One region of the Pseudarthrobacter sp. MDT3-1 genome, then DNA from elsewhere that is predicted to be linked to it. Evidence: riboswitches for the same ligand, from Rfam matches in the RefSeq annotation. Region 1 holds a riboswitch; the other holds the start of a gene.
The links. A riboswitch is a leader RNA that binds a small molecule or an ion and turns the genes downstream of it on or off. The one in region 1 is predicted to bind glycine.
Positions count from the first base shown of each region.

Region 2: another riboswitch for glycine. It lies ahead of gcvP (aminomethyl-transferring glycine dehydrogenase); the one in region 1 lies ahead of gcvP (aminomethyl-transferring glycine dehydrogenase).

Region 1 is NZ_JBTNDX010000012.1:74,203-81,447, reverse strand. Features, by position in the region: gene gcvP (aminomethyl-transferring glycine dehydrogenase) at 1-2,002, opposite strand, end outside; glycine riboswitch at 2,042-2,187, opposite strand; glycine riboswitch at 2,189-2,286, opposite strand; gene ACX80X_RS11440 (TetR/AcrR family transcriptional regulator) at 2,467-3,006, opposite strand; gene ACX80X_RS11435 (MFS transporter) at 3,122-4,660, shown strand; gene ACX80X_RS11430 (Dps family protein) at 4,758-5,237, opposite strand; gene ACX80X_RS11425 (nitrilase-related carbon-nitrogen hydrolase) at 5,450-6,547, shown strand; gene ACX80X_RS11420 (agmatine deiminase family protein) at 6,544-7,245, shown strand, end outside.
Region 2 is NZ_JBTNDX010000016.1:53,616-60,860, forward strand. Features, by position in the region: gene glyA (serine hydroxymethyltransferase) at 1-990, opposite strand, end outside; gene gcvH (glycine cleavage system protein GcvH) at 987-1,370, opposite strand; gene gcvT (glycine cleavage system aminomethyltransferase GcvT) at 1,585-2,697, opposite strand; gene gcvP (aminomethyl-transferring glycine dehydrogenase) at 2,720-5,572, opposite strand; glycine riboswitch at 5,732-5,829, opposite strand; partial or broken gene ACX80X_RS13645 (helicase domain-containing protein) at 5,990-6,935, shown strand; gene ACX80X_RS13650 (AAA family ATPase) at 7,037-7,245, shown strand, end outside.

The DNA.
Region 1 (7,245 bases):
AATCGCACACCTCACGGACATCGGCGTCGTAGACACCGTGCGTGGACGGGTAGGTGATCATGATCGCCGAAAGGGCGTCCTTGTTCGCCTCGATCTTGGCATTCAGGTCAGCGTGGTCGATGCTGCCGTCCGCGGCGGTGGCAACCACAACGACCTTCATGCCCGCCAGGACAGCGGAGGCGGCGTTAGTGCCGTGCGCCGAAGCCGGAATCAGGCAGACCGTGCGCTGGTCATCGCCGCGGGACAGGTGGTAGCCGCGGATGGCCAGCAGGCCGGCGAGCTCGCCCTGGGACCCGGCATTCGGCTGCAGGGACACCTGGTCGTAGCCCGTGATCTCGGTCAGCTGGTCTTCGAGATCGGTGATGAGTTCGCGCCAGCCCACGGTCTGGGAATCCGGGGCGAACGGGTGGATCGAGGCGAACTCCGGCCAGGAAATGGCTTCCATCTCTGCCGTGGCGTTCAGCTTCATGGTGCAGGAACCCAGCGGAATCATGGTGCGGTCCAGCGCCAGGTCCCGGTCGCTCAGCCTGCGGATGTAGCGCAGCAGCTGGGTCTCGGAACGGTGCGTGTTGAACACCGGGTGCTGCAGGTAACCGGAGAAACGTTCGACGGCGGCATCCAGCGCGAACTCCGTGTCAGTGCCGGCGGCCGCGTCCACCGCGGCGGCACCAAAGACGTCCAGCACGCCGGCGACGATGGCCGGGGTTGTGGTTTCATCGGCGGAAACGCCGATGGTGTCGCCGTCGATGTGGCGCAGGTTGATGCCCTGGGCTTCCGCTGCGGCAACAATGGCCGCAGCCTTGCCGGGCACGGAAACCGTGACGGTATCGAAGAAGCTTGTGTGCAGAACGTCCAGGCCGGCCGCCTTGAGCGATGCGGCGATGGTTGCAGCGTGGCTGTGGGTGGTCTCGGCGATTGCCTTCAGGCCGTCGGGGCCGTGGTACACGGCGTAGAACGAGGAGACGATGGCCAGCAGTGCCTGCGCGGTGCAGATGTTGGACGTGGCCTTCTCGCGGCGGATGTGCTGCTCCCGGGTCTGCAGCGCCAGGCGGTACGCGGGGGTCCCGGCGTCGTCCTTGGAGACTCCGACGAGGCGGCCCGGCATGGACCGCTCCAGGCCCTTCGCCACCGCCATGTAGGCCGCGTGCGGTCCGCCGAAGAACAACGGCACACCAAAACGCTGGGTCGAGCCGACGGCGATGTCCGCGCCCTGCTCCCCCGGAGGCGTGATCAGCGTCAGCGCCAGCAGGTCGGCAGCGACCGTGACGAGCGCGCCGCGCTCCTTGGCAGCCTCGATCACGTCGGCGTGGTTGAAGACCCGGCCCGAGACGCCGGGCTGCTGCAGCACAATCCCGTTGATAACGCCGTCGGGCAGCCCCTGGGAGAGGTCAGCGACCTCCACCTCAAAGCCCAGGGCTTCGGCGCGGCCCTTCACGATCGCGATGGTCTGCGGCAGGCAGTCGGCATCCAGGACCGTCTTGCCGTCCCGGGCCTCCTTGTTCTTGTTCGCCCGGCGCATCATCAGCACAGCCTCGGCCACGGCAGTGGCTTCATCCAGCAGCGACGCGTTCGCGATCGGCAGGCCCACCAGGTCCTGGACCATGGTCTGGAAGTTCAGCAAAGCCTCAAGCCGGCCCTGCGAAATCTCCGGCTGGTACGGCGTGTACGCGGTGTACCAGGCCGGGGCCTCGAGGATGTTCCGGCGGATGACCGCGGGCGTCACGGTGTCGTAGTAACCCTGGCCGATCATCTGGACAGCCGTCTTGTTCTTCGCCGCGAGCTTCCGCAGCTCCGCAAGGACCTCAACCTCGCTGAGGGCGTCCTTAAGGCGGAGTGCCACATCCTGCCGGATGCCGTTGGGAACGGCCGTATCCACCAGCGCGTCCACAGTGCCGTAGCCGACGGCCTTGAGCATGGAGTCGATATCGGCCTGGCGGCGGGCGCCAATATGCCGGTCAACGAAAGTGGCCGAGGCCGAATTAACACTCACAAGGAACTCCATTACTAAGGCGGCGCAGGGTGCGCCACATCGACTCGGGTTCCTCCCCACTCTGTCTGGGACCTGAGAGTTTCCGCGCAGCCTGCTTCCGCTAGGCTGCGCTTGCACCGTCGGTGGGCACAGCGGTCCTGACATTCCGGAGTGATCCGGGACGCTTCAGGCGGACGGCCTGCCACTTTCCAGAGTTGCCTGGCCGCGGCGGTACGTGGGCCTGAGAGATTCCTGGGGAGGATTTGCTCCTACGGCGCCTGTTGTACCTACTAACAGAACTCTCCCGCCGCAGATCAAAGGCATATTCAGATTTTGTGGCGGCCGCAGATGGTCGCCACGCGGTCCAATTCTCCTACGCCCCGGGCCGCCGGGCAAATGAGGTCGGCGGATTCTGCTCAATCATTCCGGTGTGGAGCTCCAGCGCGCCCGGATGGACGCGGGCTGCACCAGAAGGCTGGCCGAATGATTGAGCAGAATCAGCCGCGAAGCCGCTCCACGGCAGCGAGGAGCTCCTCAATGTCTCCATGCCTGCCCCGGCTGTCCCCGGTGGTACCGCTTTCCCACATGGCGTTGAAATACAGCCCGTCCCCCATGTACAGCACGGCTTTCGCCACGGCCGTGCCGACGTCGGCCGCGATCAGGTCCAACCATTGCTGCTGGATGGCGGCAAAGCGGCGCCGGGCCTCTTCATGGGCCACTTCAGCCAGCCGGGTGGCGGCCACGAAGGAGCGGTCCATAGGCGAGTCGGACCAGAGCGAGGAACGGATGAAGTAGGCCGCCGCACCTTCGGCTGCTGCGGCCATCAGCGCGAGGTCCTCGACGGCCAGTCGGTCCAGCCGCTCCAGCACCGCAGCGATCAGCGCTTCCTTGTTGGGGAAGTGGTAGAGCAACCCGCCCTTGGATACGCCGGCCCGCCTGGCCACCGCGTCCAAAGTGGCAGCCCGCTCCCCCACATCGATCAGGAGTTCTTCAAAAGCGTCGAGGACTGCATCGCGTGCGACGGGATTTCTGGCCATGGCTTCAATCATGCACGCTCCGGGCCCCGGTTCTTAACTGTACCGTCTGGACGGTACAGTTATTGATATGACGTTGTCCACACAGTCCAACCAGAACACCCGAAGCACATCCACCATGGCAGCCGACCTCAGGCCGTCAGGGCCCGCCAAGGCGCCCTGGCGCGACTGGCTCGCGCTGGCCCTGCTGATGTTTCCGGTGCTCCTGGTTGCGGTGGACAACACTGCGTTGACGTTTGCACTTCCGGCCATCGCGAGCAACCTGGAAACCACCGGAGTCCAGCTGCTGTGGATTGTGGACGCCTATCCCCTGGTGCTTGCCGGCTTGCTGGTTGCCATGGGCAGCCTGGGTGACCGGATCGGGCGCCGACGGCTGCTGCTGACCGGCAGCGTTGGCTTCGCCGCGGTCTCAGCAGCAACAGCCTTTGCCCCCAGCGCAGAGTGGCTGATAGCGGGCCGGGCAATGCTGGGGTTCTTCGGCGCCATGCTGATGCCTTCCACCCTGTCGCTGATCCGCAACATTTTTCCGGACCCAAACCGGCGTCGGCTGGCCGTGGCCATTTGGGCTGCCGGCTTCTCCGGCGGCGCCGCCCTGGGTCCCATCTTCGGCGGGTGGCTGGTGGAGCAGTTCTGGTGGGGCGCGATCCTGCTGGTCGCCGTGCCCATCATGCTGCCCCTGCTGGCGTTCGGCCCTGCCTTCATCCCGGAATCAAAAGATCCGCGCCCCGGGCGGGTGGACGTGCCCAGCATCGTCCTGTCCCTGCTGGTAATGGTGCCCGTTGTGTATGGCATCAAGGAGCTGGCGACCGATGGTTTCGGGGCCGCTCCTGTGGGTCTTGTTGCCTTTGGCCTGGCCATGGGCGTCGTCTTTGTACGCCGCCAGCAGCGGCTGGCCAGCCCCCTGCTGGACATGTCACTGTTCGGCAACCGGGTCTTCAGCACTGCCATCACGGCAAACGTGCTGGCCCTGTTCTCCTTCAACGGCTTCATCCTGTTCCTCGCCCAGCACCTGCAGCTCCTGGACGGAATGACGCCGTCGGCCGCCGGAATTGCCATGATCCCGGCCCTGGTGGCAACAGTGCTGGCTGGGCTGGCAGTGGTGCCGCTGGTCCGGAAGGTGCGTCCGGGCTTTGTGGTGGCGGGTGGCCTGGCCCTGAGCGCCACCGGGTACGGAATCGTGGTCTTCGGTGACCACGGCTCCGGCCCGGCCCTCCTGCTGGCCGCGCTGCTGATCCTTGCCCTGGGCGTGGGCACAGCGGAAACCATTTCCAATGACCTCATCCTGGGCTCCGTTCCAGCGGAGAAGTCAGGAGCGGCGGCCGCCATCTCCGAAACGGGCTATGAGGTGGGGTCCCTGCTGGGGACGGCGATGCTGGGCTCCATCCTGACCGCTTCCTACCAGCACAATCTCCGACTTCCGGCCGGGGTGGAGGCAATGGCGTCGGGCACTGCAGTACACCTCGCGGGTGAAACTCTGGCGGGCGCCGTGGAACTGGCCGCCGGCCTGCCTGCTCCACTGGCGGAAGCGCTCCGCGGCGCAGCACGCCTGGCGTTTGATTCGGGCGTCCACACCACTGCGGCAATTGCGCTGGTACTGATGGCGAGCGCGTCAGTCCTTGCCGCCGTCGTACTCCGGAAAGTTCCGACGGCAGACTAGGGGCCCGTCTCCGGCAAGCCGGCGAGCGCACAATAAACGCCCGGCGCAGGAAGTCCTTCCTGCGCCGGGCGCCTGTGGCCTCACTATGGGCCGGCGACTACTTGGCGTCAGGGGCGGTGACGCTGGCGGAGGCCTTCATGGTCTCGGCGTTCACCATCCACGCGTACTGTTCCAGCTTGGCGATGAATTCATGGAGCAGGTCCGCGGTGGTGGGATCCTCTTCGTCCACTTCGTCATGGACCTTGCGCATGGTGCCCACGGCAGCCTCAAGCGCGGCAACGATCCGCTCGATGGCGTCCTTCGTGTTGATGAGGCCTTCGGGGAACTGCGCGAGGCTGGTGGACTTGGCCACGGTGGCACTGCGGCCGTCCGGCAGGGCATGAAGGGCGCGCATCCGCTCGGCCATGTCATCCGCGAACTGCCGGGCGGCATCCACGATTTCGTCCAGCTGCAGGTGAAGGTCCCGGAAGTTGGTCCCCACAATGTTCCAGTGGGCCTGCTTGCCCTGGATGTGCAGCTCAATCAGGTCCGCAAGTACGGCCTGCAGGTTATTGGTCAGCGTCGGTGAAGCTTTCATGAATCCTCCTCGATTGGTCCAGTAGTCCCGACGCTATCAGCCGCGGGATCGATCGCGGCAGGCCGGAAGCAAATTTCTCAGTGAGCTTACCAATCTCACGGAGCGAGATAAAAGAACGGAATTCATTTAAACCATTGCGCGAAAGCCGTCCACCCTCCATACTAAATGAACGTCATTCATTTAGTGACGGTCGTCTCACTGGAAGTAAGCACATGATTGAAATTTCCTGCCTCGACTCACCCACGTCCCTGGCCCGGACAACGCCGTCCGTCCGCCCTGCCCTTCGGGTGGGCGTTGTGCAGCACCGCTGGCATGCAGACACTGCCGTCCTGCAGGCGGAACTCGATGAAGGAATCGGCCGCGCCGCCCGGCTCGGCGCGTCGGTGGTGTTCCTGCCCGAACTCACGCTTTCCCGCTACCCTGCAGACACCTGCTCCGAAAATGACACCACGCGCCCTGGAGCGGTGCTGCCCCGGCCGTCGGACATCGCTGAGGACCTGCTCACCGGACCCACCTTCCGGTTTGCTGCCGAGTCGGCCCGCCGCCACGGCGTGGCTGTCCATGCCTCGCTGTACCAGCAGGCACCCAACCCGGACGGCAGCGACGACGGCCTGGGGCTGAACACCGCCATCCTGGTGTCGTCCGAGGGCGAACTGCTCGCCCGCACGCACAAGCTCCACATCCCGGTCACCGCCGGCTACTACGAAGACAAGTTCTTCCGCCAGGGGCCAGCGGCCGCGGATGCCTACGAGGTCCACGCGCCGGCAGAACTGGGCGGCGCCCGGCTGGGCATGCCCACCTGCTGGGACGAATGGTTCCCGGAGGTGGCCCGGCTCTACTCCCTCGGTGGCGCAGAGATCCTGGTCTACCCCACCGCCATCGGTTCCGAACCGGACCACCCGGACTTCGACACCCAGCCGCTGTGGCAGCAGGTCATCGTGGGCAACGGCATCGCCAACGGCCTGTTTATGATTGCCCCCAACCGCTGGGGCAGTGAAGGAACGCTGAACTTCTACGGCTCCTCCTTCATCTCCGACCCCTACGGCCGCGTCCTCGTGCAGGCTCCGCGTGACGCCTCCGCAGTGCTGGTGGCAGACCTCGACCTGGACCAGCGGCGGGACTGGCTGACGCTCTTCCCCTTCCTGTCCACGCGCCGCCCCGATACCTACGGCCGGCTTACGGAACCCGTACGCCATGACCAGCCGCTCGGCGGCGAAGAGGCGGGGATTTCGGCAGGCTCAATCACCGGGTACGCCGGCTCAATCACCAGTCACGCAGGCTCAATCAACCGTCAGCAGGTGACCGCATGAGCACGTGGCGCATGCCCGCCGAAACCGCTCCGCAGGAGCGGCTGTGGATGGCCTTTCCCACCGGCGGTTACACCCTGGGTGACACGGAGGAAGCTGCCCACGCAGCCCGGTCCACCTGGGCAGCGGTGGCCAACGCCGCCGTCGAATTTGAGCCGGTCACCGTGGTGGTGGACCCCGACGACGTCGGCATCGCCGCCCGCTATCTGCACCCGGCCGTCGAGGTACTTGCCGCCCCGCTCAACGATGCGTGGATGCGGGACATCGGCCCCACGTTTGTGCTGGACCAGGACGGGAGCCTCGGCGCCGTCGACTGGGTCTTCAACGGCTGGGGCGCCCAGGACTGGGCGCGCTGGGACAAAGACGCGCTGATCGCCGGCGAAGTCTCGGGCCGGTCCGGGGCCACGCACATCGTGTCCGCGCTGGTCAACGAAGGCGGCGGCATCCAGGTGGACGGCCAGGGAACCGTGCTGGTGACCGAAACCGTGCAGCTGGATCCGGGCCGCAACCCGGGACTCAGCCGGGCCGACGTCGAAGCCGAGCTCGCCCGGACCATCGGCGCCACGCAGGTGGTCTGGCTCCCGCGCGGACTGGCCCGCGACTCGGAACGGTTCGGCACGCGCGGTCATGTGGACATCGTGGCCGCCATCCCCTCCCCCGGCACACTGCTGGTGCATTCCCAGCAGGACCCCCGCCACCCG
Region 2 (7,245 bases), on a different contig from region 1:
GGAGATCACGTTGATGCCCTTGGCGGTGACGTCCGGCTGGACCAGGCGGTCGGCCAGGATGCTGGCGCCGGCGAGGACGCGCTCCTGGCGTTCCTTGAACTCCGGCGTTGCTGCGATCTTGAAGGCCACGGCCTTGCCGGCGATGACGTGCTCCAGCGGGCCGCCCTGCTGTCCGGGGAAGACAGCCGAGTTGATCTTCTTGGCGATCGCGGCGTCGTTGGAGAGGATGATGCCGCCGCGCGGACCGGCGAGGGTCTTGTGCGTGGTGGACGTGGTGACGTGGGCGTGCGGCACGGGGCTCGGGTGCAGGCCAGCCGCCACCAGACCGGCGAAGTGCGCCATGTCCACCATCAGGAAGGCACCCACCAGATCGGCGATCCGGCGGAACTCGGCGAAGTCCAGCTGGCGGGCGTAGGCCGACCAGCCGGCGACAATCAGCTGCGGCTTGTGCTCCAGCGCCAGGCGCTCCACCTCGGCCATGTCAATGGTGTGGGTGTCTTCGCGGACCTGGTACGGGACCACGTTGTATAGCTTGCCGGAGAAGTTGATCTTCATGCCGTGGGTCAGGTGGCCGCCGTGGGCCAGGTTCAGGCCCATGATGGTATCGCCCGGCTTGATCAGCGCGTGCATGACCGAGGCGTTGGCCTGGGCGCCGGAGTGCGGCTGCACGTTGGCGAACTCGGCACCGAACAGGGCCTTGACGCGGTCGATGGCCAGCTGCTCGATGACGTCCACGTGCTCGCAGCCACCGTAGTAGCGCTTGCCCGGGTAGCCCTCGGCGTACTTGTTGGTCAGGACCGAGCCCTGCGCCTGCATCACGGCAACGGCCGTGTGGTTCTCGGAGGCGATCATTTCCAGGCCATTGCGCTGGCGGCGCAGTTCGTCGTCGATCTTGACGGCGATCTCGGGGTCCAGCACCGACAGGTCGGTGTCCAGGCTCGCGGAAACTACCTGCTCAAAAACTGCGGTGCCTGCTGCAGCGGGGCTCACAGTTCGCCACCGTTTACTTCGGCGTATTCCTGGGCGGACAGCAGCGGGCCCTCGGACTCGACGGTCACCTTGAACAGCCAGCCGGCACCGTACGGATCGGAGTTGATCAGTGCAGGATCGCCGATGGCGTCTTCGTTGATTTCCGTGACCTCGCCCGTCACCGGGGAGTACAGGTCAGAGACGGACTTGGTGGACTCGATCTCGCCGCAGGTCTCCCCCGCGGTCACTGTGGAGCCAACCTCGGGCAGGTCCACGTAGACGATGTCGCCCAGCGCCTCAGCGGCAACAGCGGACACGCCAACAACGGACGGACCAGAGCCATCAAAGGCGATCCACTCGTGCTCAGCGGAGTACTTCAGTTCAGCGGCAACCTTAGCCATGTGTGTTCCTTACGTTCGAAATCTGTGGGTGGTCGAGTTGGGCCGGGCGTTCCCCGATATCCTCTGCATGCTGCTCGTTCCTCGCTTTGACGCATGCTGCCGGATACCGCGGACCCCCCGAGGGGCCGGCGGGACGGGGTTTTCGAAAGCGTGCGTCAGAGCGACGAAGGAGCAGCACGCGTGAAAACTCCGGCCTGCCGGTTCCGGACTTGGCTTACTTTTGGCGCTTGTAGAACGGCAGGGCGACAACCTCGAAAGGCTCTGCCTTGCCGCGCAGGTCGATGTCCAGGGCGGTGCCAACCTCGGCGTGCTCGACGTCGACATAGGCCATCGCGACCGGGTAGCCGAGGGTGGGGCTGGGCTGGCCGGAGGTGACTTCGCCAACCTCTGCGCCGCCCTTGAGCACCGGGTAGTGCCCGCGGCCGGCGCGACGGCCGAGACCTTTCAAGCCCACCAGCTTACGCTTTGACCCGGCTTCCTTGGCGGCTTCCAGGGCGGCGCGGCCCACGAAGTCGCCTTCCTTGCTCTTGAGCGCCACAACGCCACCCAGGCCGGCGTCGAACGGTGACCCTTCGAGGGAAAGCTCGTTGCCGTACAGCGGCATGCCCGCTTCGAGGCGGAGCGAATCGCGGGAGGCGAGGCCGCACGGGACGATGCCGAACTCGGCCCCCGCTTCGGCGACGGATGCCCACAGGGAGGCGGCGCCGTCGTTCGCTACAAAGAGCTCGAAGCCGTCCTCGCCGGTGTAACCGGTGCGGGCCAGGATGACGTTGTGGCCGGCCACGGTGAGTTCGTTGAACGCGTAGTACTTCAGGTCTGTGACGAGCGGGTGCTGGGCCTCAGCGGTCAGCTTGAGCAGGATGGCCTCTGCCTTGGGACCCTGGACCGCGATCAGCGACGTGATGGCGGAGGCGTCCTCCACCTTCACGTTGAACGCCGTGGCGCGTTCGGCCAGGGCGACGGCGACGGTGGGGGCGTTGCCCGCGTTGGGGACCACGAGGTATTTCTCGTCGCCGAAACGGTAGACGATGAGGTCATCGATGATGCCGCCGTCGGCGTTGCAGATGAGCGAGTACCTGGCCTTCCCGTCCGCGATGGCGGAGAGTTTGCCCACCAGTGCGTAGTCCAGGAACGCGCCGGCTTCCAGGCCGGAGACCCAGACTTCGCCCATGTGGGAGAGGTCGAACAGGCCGGCAGCCTTGCGCACAGCGTGGTGCTCGGCCAGCTCGGAGCTGTACTTCAGGGGCATCTGCCAGCCACCGAAATCGGTGAAGGAAGCGCCGAGTTTCTTGTGCTCTTCGTAGAGAGCGGTGTAGTTCTCAGTCATTGTGAAAGCCTTTCATACGAGACTAGTTCGCGAATTCTTCGATGGGCGGGCAGGAGCAGATCAGGTTGCGGTCCCCGGCTGCGCCGTCGATGCGGCCGACGGGCGGGAAGTACTTGTCCTGCTTGAGGTGGTGGACCGGGAAGGCGGCCTGCTCACGCGGGTACTCGCGGGCCCAGTCGGAAGATACGACGGCGGACGCGGTGTGGGGTGCGTGGCGCAGCGGGCTGTTCTCGACAGTGAAGTCGCCGTTGGCCACCTGGTCGATTTCCTTGCGGATGGTGATCATCGCGTCGATGAACCGGTCGATCTCCACAAGGTCCTCGGACTCGGTGGGCTCCACCATCAGCGTGCCCGCCACCGGGAACGCGAGGGTGGGGGCGTGGAAGCCATAATCGATCAGGCGCTTGGCCACGTCCTCCGCGGTGACGCCGGTCCTGGCCGTCAGGTCGCGCAGGTCCAGGATGCACTCGTGCGCCACCAGCCCACCCTCGCCGGTGTAGAGAACCGGGAAGTACTCATTCAGGCGGGCCGCAACATAGTTCGCCGCCAGCAGCGCCGACTTCGTGGCCTCGGTCAGGCCCTCGGCACCCATCAGCTTCACGTAGGCCCAGGAGATGGGCAGGACGCCGGCGGAGCCGTAGTTGGATGCGCTGATGGCCACGCCGTGGCCGGCTTCGTGCGCTGCCTTGTTGGCGTCACCGGGCATAAACGGTGCCAGGTGCGCCTTGGCTGCGACCGGGCCAACGCCGGGGCCGCCGCCGCCGTGCGGGATGCAGAAGGTCTTGTGCAGGTTCAGGTGCGAGACGTCGCCGCCGAACTTGCCCGGCTGTGCCAGGCCGACAAGGGCGTTGAGGTTGGCGCCGTCGACGTAGACCTGGCCGCCGGCAGCGTGCACGGCGTCGCAGATTTCGGTGACGTCGGCGTCGTAGACGCCGTGGGTGGAGGGGTAGGTGATCATGATCGCCGAGAGGACGTCCTTGTTGGCCTCGATCTTGGCATTCAGGTCCGCGTGATCGATGCTGCCGTCAGGCGCCGTTGCCACAACGACAACCTTCATGCCGGCCAGGACAGCGGAGGCGGCGTTGGTGCCGTGGGCCGAGGCCGGGATCAGGCAGACCGTGCGCTGGGCATCGCCGCGGGATAGGTGGTAGCCGCGGATGGCCAGCAGGCCCGCGAGCTCACCCTGGGACCCGGCATTCGGCTGCAGGGACACCTGGTCGTACCCGGTGATTTCCGCGAGGTCAGCTTCCAGCCCGCCGATGAGTTCGCGCCAGCCCACGGTCTGGGAATCCGGGGCGAACGGGTGGATCGAGGCGAACTCCGGCCAGGAAATGGCCTCCATCTCTGCCGTGGCGTTCAGCTTCATCGTGCAGGAACCCAGCGGGATCATGGTGCGGTCCAGGGCCAGGTCGCGGTCACTCAGCCGGCGGATGTAGCGCAGCAGCTGGGTCTCGGAACGGTGCGTGTTAAACACGGGGTGCTGCAGGTACTCGGAAGTGCGGAGCACCGATTCGGGCAGTTCAAAGCCCTTCGCGTCCACAACCGGACCGGCACCGAAGGCGACGGCGATCGCGGAGAGGACATCCGTCGTCGTAGTTTCATCAGCGGAGACGCCGATGGTGTCCTCGTCGATGTGGCGCAGGTTGATGCCACGTGCTTCGGCGGCGGCGATGACCTTGCCGGCCTTGCCCGGGACGCGGACCGTGACTGTGTCGAAAAAGGTCTCGGTGACCAGTTCGCGGCCGGCGACCTTCAGCGTGGTCGCCAGGGTGCGGGCGTTGTGGTGGACCTGCTCGGCGATTGCCTTGAGACCGTCGGGGCCGTGGTAGACGGCGTAGAACGAGGAAACGATGGCCAGCAGTGCCTGCGCGGTGCAGATGTTGGACGTGGCCTTCTCACGGCGGATGTGCTGCTCCCGGGTCTGCAGCGCCAGACGGTAGGCGGGGGTCCCGGCGTCGTCCTTGGAGACTCCGACGAGGCGGCCCGGCATGGACCGCTCCAGGCCCTTCGCCACCGCCATGTAGGCCGCGTGCGGTCCGCCGAAGAACAACGGCACACCAAAACGCTGGGTCGAGCCGACGGCGATGTCCGCGCCCTGCTCCCCCGGAGGCGTGATCAGCGTCAGCGCCAACAGGTCGGCAGCGACCGTGACGAGGGCGCCGCGCTCCTTGGCTGCAGCGATCACGTCGGCGTGGTTGAAGACCCGGCCCGAGACGCCCGGCTGCTGCAGCACAATCCCGTTGATAACGCCGTCGGGCAGGCCCTTGGACAGGTCAGCGACCTCCACCTCAAAGCCCAGGGCTTCGGCGCGGCCCTTCACAATCGCGATGGTCTGCGGCAGGCAATCGGCATCCAGGACCGTCTTGCCGTCCCGGGCCTCCTTGTTCTTGTTCGCCCGGCGCATCATCAGCACAGCCTCGGCCACGGCGGTGGCTTCATCCAGCAGCGACGCGTTCGCGATCGGCAGGCCCACCAGGTCCTGGACCATGGTCTGGAAGTTCAGCAGCGCCTCCAGGCGGCCCTGCGAAATCTCCGGCTGGTACGGCGTGTACGCGGTGTACCAGGCCGGGGCCTCCAGGATGTTCCGCCGGATCACCGCAGGCGTGACCGTGTCGTAGTAACCCTGGCCGATCATCTGGACAGCCGTCTTGTTCTTCGCCGCGAGCTTCCGCAGCTCCGCAAGGACCTCAACCTCACTGAGGGCGTCCTTAAGGGCCAGCGGCTTGGCCTGGCGGATGGAGTCGGGGACGGCAACGTCCACGAGGCCGTCAACGCTGTCATAGCCAACGGCCTTGAGCATGGCGTCAATATCGGCCTGGCGGCGCGCACCAATATGACGATCGGCAAAGGTGGAAGGGGACGACTGGATGGTCATGAAGGAACTCCATAATTCAGGTGGCGCGCTGGGTACGCCACATTGATTCGGGTTCCTCCCCGCTCTGTATTGGACCTGAGAGTTTCCGCGCCACCTGCTTTTACAGGGTGACGCTTGCACCGTCGGTGAGCCCGTTGCCGGACTACTTTCCAGAGTTGCCTAACCGCGGCGGTACGTGGGCCTGAGAGATTCCCGGAGAGGATTTGCTCCTACGGCGCCTGCTGAACGTACCGGCAGGACTCTCCCGCCGCAGATCAAAAGCATGTGCCACTTCGTCAGTGACACGTCTCACAGGTTAGCCCGATTTCGGGCGGCGTGCAAGATTTCCGCCGGCGACGGCGTCACATCACCATCGGTTGCTCCGTAAAGGCCCTTTTGGGAGCCCTTAAGGGCCCCTACGGAGCAATCGATGGGAAATCGGGTCATCCCGGCACTCCGCACAATGAGGCGCGCGACGAGGTCTGGGAGGAGCTGCTCACCATCATGGAGGACAAGCACGACGGCGGCGACCTCCCCGAAGGCGTGCTGCGCAGGGCGCTGGCGCGGAACGCGGAATTGGTCGAAGCGTTCAGCAGGGCATGGCCGCCGCTCAACTACAGCGCGCTTGTGGGGGACCTCTGGCGGGTGCCCGCCTACCTGCGCCTGTGCGCCCCCTGGCTCAGTCCCGACGAGGTGCAGAAGCTGCAGCGCCAGGACCCGCACGCCTGGACCACGTCCGACCTGCCGCTCCTGGACGCGGCCCGGCAACGGCTCGGCGACCCCGAGGCGTCACGCCGCAAGCGCCGGCAGGACGCCGCCCTGGCCGCTGAGTGTGAGCTGATGGACCGGGTGGTTGATGCTCCGCTGCCCGTCCCGGAGCTTCACCGTCGTGGGGGACCGCGCCCAGGCCAGGCACGGGTTTGCCGAGTCGTGGCTGGAACGGCTCGAACGGGTCGGATTGACGAACGTGAACCTGGCGAGCCTCAGCATCAACTACCGGACGCCGGAAGAGGTCATGGCAGAAGCCGAGCCGGTCATCCGGGCCGTCGTCCCGGACGCCAACGTGCCCACCTCGATCCGGAGCAGCGGCCTTCCCGTCGTCCACGGATCCACACTGCAGCTGGGCTCGATCCTCGACACCTGGCTCGCCGAGCACGACGACGGGACCGCCTGCGTCATCAGCACCACTGACGCGGGACACGGCCCGTTCCTGGCGACGTCCCGCGCCAGGTGGCTGTCCCCGGAACTGGTGAAGGGGCTCGAGTTCGACCTGGTGGTCCTCGTGGACCCGGAGGGCTTCGGTCCGGGCATCGAAGGAGCGGTAGACCGCTATGTCGCGATGACCCGGGCGACCCGGCAGCTCGTCATCCTCACAAGCCCCTGATGTCGGCCCAGCAGGCGATTAGCCCGGACTGCTAGGCTGGTCGAAGTTTCACCACTTTCACCACTTTCACCACTTTCACCTAGTTTCACCCGGAGGCGTCTGTGCAGAATCCTTTCAAACCCACTGCCGGAGCCACCCCTCCGGACCTAATCGGCAGAGCCGGGCTGCTGGACGAATTCGAATACGGCTTGCAACAGGGATCGGGTGCTCCGGGGCTACTCACGATCATTACGGGATCCCGGGGCATTGGCAAGACCGTAATGCTCGGTGCCGCGGAGGCGATCGCCAGAGATCACGGATGGGCCGTGAT